2 regions of the Alishewanella sp. BS5-314 genome follow, and region 2 is predicted to be linked to the other one. Evidence: predicted binding sites of a transcription regulator. Region 2 holds the regulator's gene; the other holds the start of a gene.

Region 1 (4,212 bases), 1.8 Mb from region 2:
GATCATTTGCTCAATTTCACCGGTAGAGGTTTGGGTGCGGTGCGCCAAACTGCGCACCTCATCAGCAACCACGGCAAAACCGCGACCGGCATCGCCCGCCCGCGCTGCTTCAATAGCTGCATTCAGTGCCAGCAGGTTGGTTTGCTCGGCCACACTGCGAATCACTTCCAGCACCTGGTTAATCGACGATACTTTCTCGGCCAGTACGTTTATCACAGTAACGCTTTGCTGCACTTCGGTATTCATCTTACCGATCACAGCACGGGTTTGCGTAACCTTGTGACTGCCATCTTTTGCCAGATTAGCCGATTGCGCCGAGGCATCAGAGGTTTTCATCGCTGTCGCCGCAACTTCATCTACCGCTGAACTCATCTCAGTGATCGCAGTTGCGGCCTGCTGTACTTCATCATTTTGTTGCTGAATAGCCCGTGCGGACTCATCGGTTACGGCATTTAGCTCTTCAGCTGCCGAGGCCAACTGGCTGGCTGAGCTGGCAATATGGCCAATGGCATCACGCAGTTTTTGCTGCATTTGTTGTAAGGCTTCAGCCAGGCGGGTTAATTCATCGTCACCGTCTTTGTTGATACGCTGTGTCAGATCACCTTCCGCAATTTGCCGCGCAGAGGCGACCGCCTGCTCCAGCGGCTGATTGATACCGCGTGAAATCACCAGTGCAATCACTATAGCAACCGCCACTACTAACACTATTAGTACAATCACAATAATACGGGCGGCCTGATAAGCACTGACGGATTCGGTACGCGCGGTATTGGCGGCTTGCTGGTTGATACGGGTGAGATCGAGCAAATCCGTTGTCATCTGTGCCGTAATTGGGTTAATTTGCTGCAGCAAATCCAGCGCCATGCCGGTCTCATCCTGCTTCAGAAATTCGAGCGCTTCTTGCTGTAACTGCAAATATTGCTGTAATCTTTTTTCGAAGTCAGCAAAAACTTTTCTCTCTTCATCCAGATACATGTTAGCAGCAAATGCCTGCTCATTACGCCGTACCTCTGTCCGTAACTGCTCTACTTCGTTCAGTGTGGCACCTTCCTGCGTAATGTCGGTTGTTAACATTAAGCGTAAGGTTAAGACCCTCAGGCGGGTAACATTCAGATTTAAGTCCGCCAGGCTCATCAGTGACGGTAAGATATTGGTTTCGACCAAATTCGCCCGTTCACGAATCTGCGACATAGTATTCAGGTTATAAAGCCCCAACGCGGCCAGCATAAAAGCCAGCGCGCCAAAGGCTGCCAGTAAACGTTTTTGAATGGATATTGTTCTAAACATAGGTTAAACCTTGCGTTAAGTTAACGGCGTAACTAACTTGATCCGTAATGAATGTTTCGCGGGTGAGTTTCACTACTTTAGCAGTTCTATCAAGCCTTAACAGTCCTGTCGACAGAAAAGCCCAACTTTTTTTCTGAATCGTGCGCTCAACGCCCACTAAATTCTTTTAATTAGTTCGCAGTCATACCTGCAAATTATGTTGATCTGGATCAAGCAACAAGCGTATTATTGTTTCAGAAATTTCTGAAAGTTCAGTAATGAGGCGCTCATATGCAAATGACTCCAATGATTGAATCCTTTGTTTACCACTTTGGCGAAATGGGCAGCCGTTGGGGCTTTAACCGTACCGTTGGCCAAATTTACGCCCTGCTGGTGATTAGCGAGCAACCGCTCTGTGCCAATGAAATTGGTGAGCTGCTGGGGATTTCGCGCGGCAATGTCAGTATGGGGTTAAAAGAGTTGGGTAGCTGGCAGCTGGTGCAGGTTAGCCATAAACCCGGCGAGCGGCGCGAGTTTTACCATAGCCGCGGCAGTATCTGGGATATGGCCAACCGGGTATTTGAAGAGCGGCGCAAACGGGAAATGGATCCGACTTTAAGTTTATTACGCGACATTATGATGGACGAGGCCGCTAACCCGGAAGAAGCCTTTGCCCAAAAGCGTATCGCCGAAATTCACGATCTGCTGGAAAACATTACCGAATGGACGCAAAGCCTGCAGTCCTTGTCGCCAGAGAAGCTGAATACCTTAATGAAGTTAGGCTCTGGCGTTGGCAAGGTACTGGAGTTTACCGACAAGTTTTTAGGTAAAAAAGATCCGGCAAAAGAAGCCTAGCTGTTTTTGCCAGCTGTTGTTCTATTGTAGTGAGGTTGCCATGTTAGACACCCTGTTGCTGTCACGCATTCAGTTTGCGGCCAATATCAGTTTTCATATCCTGTTTCCAACCATTACCATCGCCCTGGGTTGGTTGCTGGTGTACTTTAAAATCCGCTTTGACCTGTCACAGCATCCGGTGTGGATGCGCGCCTACCGCTTTTGGGTCAAAGTCTTTGCGCTGACCTTTGCACTGGGCGTGGTCAGTGGCATTACCATGTCGTTCCAGTTTGGCACCAACTGGCCGGGCTTTATGGAAACCGTCGGTAATATTGCCGGCCCGTTACTGGCCTATGAGATTCTGACCGCCTTTTTCCTCGAAGCGACCATGCTGGGCATTATGCTGTTTGGCTTTAATAAGGTACCGCGCTGGCTGCATACGCTGGCCACCTTGCTGGTGGCAATAGGCACTACGCTGTCGGCATTCTGGATCCTGGTGCTCAATTCCTGGATGCAAACTCCGGTTGGCTTTGAAATGCGTGATGGCGTGGCGCATGCCACTGACTGGCTGGCGATTATTTTTAACCCCTCCTTCCCGTATCGCTTTACGCATATGCTGCTGGCATCAGCACTGACGGTCTGTTTTTTGGTGGCGGGCATTTCTGCTTACCGGCTATATCGCGGGGATAATAAAAAAGCACCGCGCCTGACATTAAAAACCGCCTTGTTCACCGCTGCAGTGCTGGCACCGACCCAGGCCTTTGTTGGCGACCTGCATGGTTTAAATACGCTGGAACATCAGCCGCAAAAGATCGCGGCGATGGAGGGGATCTGGCATACCCAGCAAGGCGCGCCACTGGTGCTGTTTGCGATCCCTGATGCTGAAACTCAAACTAACCGCTTTGCGCTGGAAGTTCCAAAACTGGCCAGTTTAATACTGACCCATGATTTAAACGGTGAGCTAAAAGGCATTAACGAATTTCCGGGCGCACACCCGCCGGTGGCCCCGGTATTCTACAGTTTCCGGGTAATGGTGGGTATCGGCGTATTAATGCTGGCCGTTGCCTGGTGGTGTAGCCTGCGGTTGTACCGAAAAGGCGAATTATCACCGCTGCAATATAAGGTATTAATCGGCATGTCGTTCTCTGGCTGGATCGCCACCCTGGCCGGTTGGTATGTGACCGAAATCGGCCGCCAGCCATATCTGGTATATGGTGTGCTAAAAACCAGTGACGCCGTGACCACTGTGGCCAGTGAGCAGGTAGCCTTAACGCTCATCATGTATCTGGCGCTTTATGTGGTGTTACTGCTGGCCTATATCAAAACCTTATTCTGGTTGGCAAAACGGGCGATTGAGGTTGAGGAATATGACTTGTCGTTGCCTGGCCTACCGGAACAGAAAGCCAAAGTCGCCAATGAAGGAGCCGAAGCATGAGCATACTGACTGCAGAAAATCTGGCACTGGTGTTCGCTGGCCTTACGGCGCTGGCGGTACTGCTGTATGCCATCCTGGATGGTTATGATTTGGGCGTGGGCATAACGCTGCCGATGCAGCAAGAACCCTGGCGCGATACCGCCATTGCCTCTATTGGTCCATTCTGGGATGCCAATGAAACCTGGCTGGTGCTGGCCGTCGGCTTGCTGCTGGTGGCTTTTCCGGCTGCACACAGCGCGATTTTGCATGCGCTGTATTTGCCCGCCGCCTTGTTGCTGATTGGCCTGATCTTACGCGGTGTCGCCTTTGATTTTCGCGCCAAAGTCAAACCGGAGCGGAAAATCCGCTGGGACTGGACCTTTAAATTTGGCTCCTTGCTGGCAACCTTTAGCCAGGGCTTTATGCTGGGTATCTATGTGATGGGTTTGCAATACAGCGTTGGCAGTGTCGTGTTCGCCAGCTTTAGCGGCCTCTGTGTTACCGCCGCCTATGCGATGATTGGCAATGCCTGGCTGATCGGCAAAACGACGGGCGATTTACAGCGCCATGCCATCCGGCAGTGTAAATTGGCCGGGGTTTGGACGCTGGCCGGTATTTTGGCTGTCAGCGCTATCAATCCGCTGGTAAATGCCAATGTGTATCAGGTTTGGACCGAGCCGCCACTGGCCTATTTATTT
Region 2 (4,212 bases):
ACGCTCTCGGTGTTGGTGGCAACCTGCCCTTGTGCGCTTAGCCTGGCGACGCCGACCGCCATTACCTGTGCCCTCGCCCGCCTCAATCGTCAGGGCATACTGATCAAAAACGCTCAGGCGTTAGAGGCCTTGCCACAGATCACCCATATCGTACTGGATAAAACCGGCACCCTGACCGAAGGTAAGTTTAGTGTCGAAAGCGTCGAGATGCTAAGCGCGGCTTACACTGAGCAACAGGCCCTGAATCTGATTGCAAATCTGGAACGTTATTCAGAACATCCGATAGCCCGAGCCTTCTCGCCCTATCAGACCGCGGCCGAGGAGCTGCAACAGGTAACAGTCAGTGTCGGTGCCGGCATTAGCGGTTACTGGCAACAGCAAGCGGTGCGGGTCGGCAGTGCCGGTTTTTGTCAGCTAAGCCGCACTGTCAGCGGCGCCATGGTCTATCTGACGATTAACCAACAACCGATAGCCGCTGTAACCCTGAGTGACAGAGTGCGGCCGGAAGTTCCGGCGCTGCTGGCCAGCTTGCAACAACAGGGCTACCAATTGGGGATGTTAACCGGCGACAGCTCGTCACAGGCCGAGCAACTGGCCAGCGAATTACAGCTTAACTTTATGCATAAAGGCTGTACACCGGAACAAAAGGTGGCGCATATTCAACAGCTGATTAGCGAAGGCAAACAGGTACTGATGCTGGGCGATGGTATTAACGACAGCCCAGGCTTTAACGCTGCGCATATTTCGGTTGCGGTGCACTCTGGTGCCGATCTGTCTAAAAATCAGGCTGATGTCGTGTTGTTAAAACCCGATGTGAGTCTGTTAGCCGCACTGCTCAAAGGTGGCAAAACCACCGCCAGCGTGATAAAGCAAAATCTCGGATGGTCTGTCGGTTATAATTTGATTATTATTCCGCTGGCCGTAGCCGGCTTTGTCTCGCCCTATATTGCAGTGATCGGTATGTCGTTCAGCTCGTTATTGGTGGTATCGAATTCATTGAGGTTACTAAAGAAATGAGCATCATTTACGTACTTATCCCGATAGCCATCTTCTTTGTTGCGATGGGGATCTGGATTTTCTTCTGGGCGGTGCGCTCGAAACAGTTTGAAGATCTGGAAAAAGAAGGGTTGAGCATCCTGTTTGACGAGGACGATAAGCCAAAACCACCCGCGGACAAAGATGAGCCCTGATTATCTGGCCGCGCTGCTGATCGGCCTGCTGGGCAGCAGTCACTGCCTGGTGATGTGCGGCGGCATTGCCAGTGCCTTGCAACTGAGCGTGCCGGCTGAGCGCCGCCACTCCGGTTATACTTACCCCCTGTTACTCAGTGCCGGCCGCTTAACCACCTACAGCCTGTTTGGTGCCCTGGTCGGCTACTTTGGCCTGACCGCGATGCAGCTGGCCGGTGCCTCCATGCTCTGGTTGCGGTTACTGGCAGGCGTCTTACTGGTTGCTATGGCGCTCTATATCGCCCGGCTCTGGTTTGGTCTGACGCAGCTGGAACGGCTCGGGCAAAAGCTCTGGCAGCGCGTCCAGCCCTGTACCAAGGCACTGTTACCACTTGACTCAGCGACGAAAGCCTATCGGTATGGCCTGCTGTGGGGTTTTTTGCCCTGCGGCTTGGTTTATTCGACCCTTAGCTGGAGTCTGGCCAGCGGCAGCCCCTGGCATGGTGCCCTGCTGATGCTGAGCTTTGGCTTGGGCACCTTGCCGGCGATCCTGGCCGTTGGTGGCGCCGCACAGCTACTGCGCCAGCTGAAAAGCGCCTTGTGGTTTCGCTATAGCACCGCCGCTATACTGGCTATCTACGGCATTTATACGATATGGCTTGCTTTGCAGAGGTTAGTTTTTTAAGCTAGCTACTATATTAGGGAATTCAGGGTTTATTCGATGCAACGCTCGGCGATTAATTGTCAGGATTGTGGTTTTAGTCAGTTGTGCCTGCCGTTTTCACTCAACGATCAGGAAATGACCAAGCTGGATGACATTATTCAGCGCAAACGACCGTTACATAAAGGCGATATCCTGTTTGAAAGCGGCACCGCCCTGAAAGCACTGTATGCGGTACGCACCGGTTCCTTTAAAACCTTTACCCTGACCGAGCAAGGTGAGCAGCAAATTACCGGCTTCCATTTACCCGGCGATATTATCGGTTTTGATGCGATTAATACCCAGCAGCATATGAGCTACGCCGAAGCGCTGGAAACCGGCATGATTTGCGAGATCCCCTTTAACAACCTGGAAATGTTACTGGACCAGCTACCCAAGTTACGGCAGCAGATGATGCGGCTGATGAGTCAGGATATCCAGGCTGATCAGCAGATGTTGTTGCTGTTAAACCGCAAAACTGCCGAACAAAAACTGGCCACCTTTTTAAACCATCTGGCCTCGCGCTACGGTAACCGTGGTTTTTCCTCCAAAGCCTTCCGCCTGACCATGACCCGCAGTGATATCGGCAATTACCTGGGTTTAACCGTTGAAACCATTAGCAGGCTGCTGAGTAAATTACATAAAGATCAGATCATCGAAGTGGATGGCAAACTGATAACCATTTTAGATGCCCCTGCCTTAAGTAACCTCGCCGGTCAGTGTTAATCGGTATTTTGTTGATTTAACACAAAGGCCAGCCTACCAACTCCGGTTATGTTGACTACACTTAATCTAACAGATTGCGTGCATCAACCTGGTAACCGGAGTCATTATGTCGATTTATAACAATGTTTTAGTGGTATTAGATCCCACGACTGAACAACAGAAAGCCCTCGACCGCGCCCTGGAGCTAAGCCGCAAACAAGGCGGTAAACTGACCGCGTTTTTATCGGTATACGAATTCTCCTATGAGATGACCACCATGCTATCCGGTGACGAACGCGAAGCAATGAAGCAGGCGGTGATTAAAGATCGCGAAATCTGGGTCAGTGGCTTACTGCAGCAGGCTCAGGCGCAAGGACTGGAGATCAGTATTCAGGTGGTCTGGCATAACAGACCGTTCGAAGCCGTCGTCAAAGCTGTGCTGGAGCATAACTTTGATCTGGTGATCAAAGGCACCCATGACCACGATGTGCTGAAATCGATGATTTTCACCCCAACTGACTGGCATATTTTGCGCAAATGCCCCTGCCCGGTGCTGCTGGTAAAAGAGCATGCCTGGCCGGCGCAAGGTAATATTATCGCCGCTGTTAATGCCGGCAGTGAGCAGGAGCATCATAAATCCCTGAATAACAGGGTGATTGATAAAGCTAAACAAATGGCTGCCATGCTAAATGCCAGGGTGCATCTGGTGAATGCCTACCCCGGTACTCCGGTTAATATCGCCATCGAGATCCCGGAATTTAATCCGCAGGAATATAACAGCACCATGCAGCGACATCATAAGGATGCCGTGAAGCAACTGGCAGCCGAACATCAGATCCCGGCAGAGCAATGTCATGTGCTGGAAGGGATGCCGGAAGATGTGATCCCGAAATTGGCACGGCAGCTTGATGCCGAGATGGTATTAATTGGCACTATCGGCCGCACCGGCTTATCGGCGGCCATTATCGGTAATACCGCTGAGCATGTGATTGACCGTCTGGATTGTGATGTGCTGGCCTTAAAACCGGCCAATTTTGTCTGTCCGCTGGAGAAATCCTAGCCTTCCAGCCTCTGCCTCTTTTGAACAGGCGCACCCTTGGGTATAATGTGCGCCTTTTTTCTGTCTGGTAGTTAATGATGTCTCACGCGGCACAAGCGAAAGCCCAATATAATCTGAACAAGCTGCATAAACGGCTGCGCCGTAATGTCGGCCAGGCCATTGCTGATTTTGGCATGATCAGCGAAGGTGACAAGATCATGGTCTGTTTATCCGGCGGCAAAGACTCCTATACGCTGTTAGATATCCTGCTTAATCTGCAGCAATCTGCGCCGGTGAATTTCAGCATCGTTGCAGTTAACCTGGATCAGAAACAACCCGGCTTCCCGGCGCATGTGTTACCGGAATATTTAAGCAGCATCGGCGTCGATTTTAAAATTGTTACTGAAGACACCTACTCGATCGTCAAAGAGAAGATCCCGGAAGGTAAAACCACCTGCTCACTGTGCTCACGGCTGCGCCGCGGTATTTTATATCGTACGGCAAAGGAGCTGGGCGCGACCAAGATTGCGCTGGGTCATCATCGCGATGATATGCTGGAAACCTTGTTTTTAAATATGTTCTACGGCGGCAAGATGAAG

What was found. The regulator FNR, encoded in region 2, switches genes on or off when oxygen is low (the NO sensors DNR and NnrR bind a similar motif). The targets are predictions, from matches to a motif close to TTGATCTAGATCAA.
Region 1: H1D31_RS15335 (GbsR/MarR family transcriptional regulator) is a predicted target of FNR. The motif match lies at 1,487-1,500, and genes of this name have one in related genera.

Annotation. Positions count from the first base shown of each region.
Region 1 is NZ_JACEHJ010000002.1:2,313,385-2,317,596, forward strand. It holds gene H1D31_RS15330 (methyl-accepting chemotaxis protein) at 1-1,287, opposite strand, end outside; gene H1D31_RS15335 (GbsR/MarR family transcriptional regulator) at 1,558-2,121, shown strand; gene H1D31_RS15340 (cytochrome ubiquinol oxidase subunit I) at 2,162-3,535, shown strand; gene H1D31_RS15345 (cytochrome d ubiquinol oxidase subunit II) at 3,532-4,212, shown strand, end outside.
Region 2 is NZ_JACEHJ010000002.1:562,537-566,748, reverse strand. It holds gene H1D31_RS07130 (heavy metal translocating P-type ATPase) at 1-1,017, shown strand, start outside; gene ccoS (cbb3-type cytochrome oxidase assembly protein CcoS) at 1,014-1,190, shown strand; gene H1D31_RS07120 (sulfite exporter TauE/SafE family protein) at 1,180-1,854, shown strand; gene fnr (fumarate/nitrate reduction transcriptional regulator Fnr) at 1,891-2,595, shown strand; gene uspE (universal stress protein UspE) at 2,702-3,634, shown strand; gene ttcA (tRNA 2-thiocytidine(32) synthetase TtcA) at 3,712-4,212, shown strand, end outside.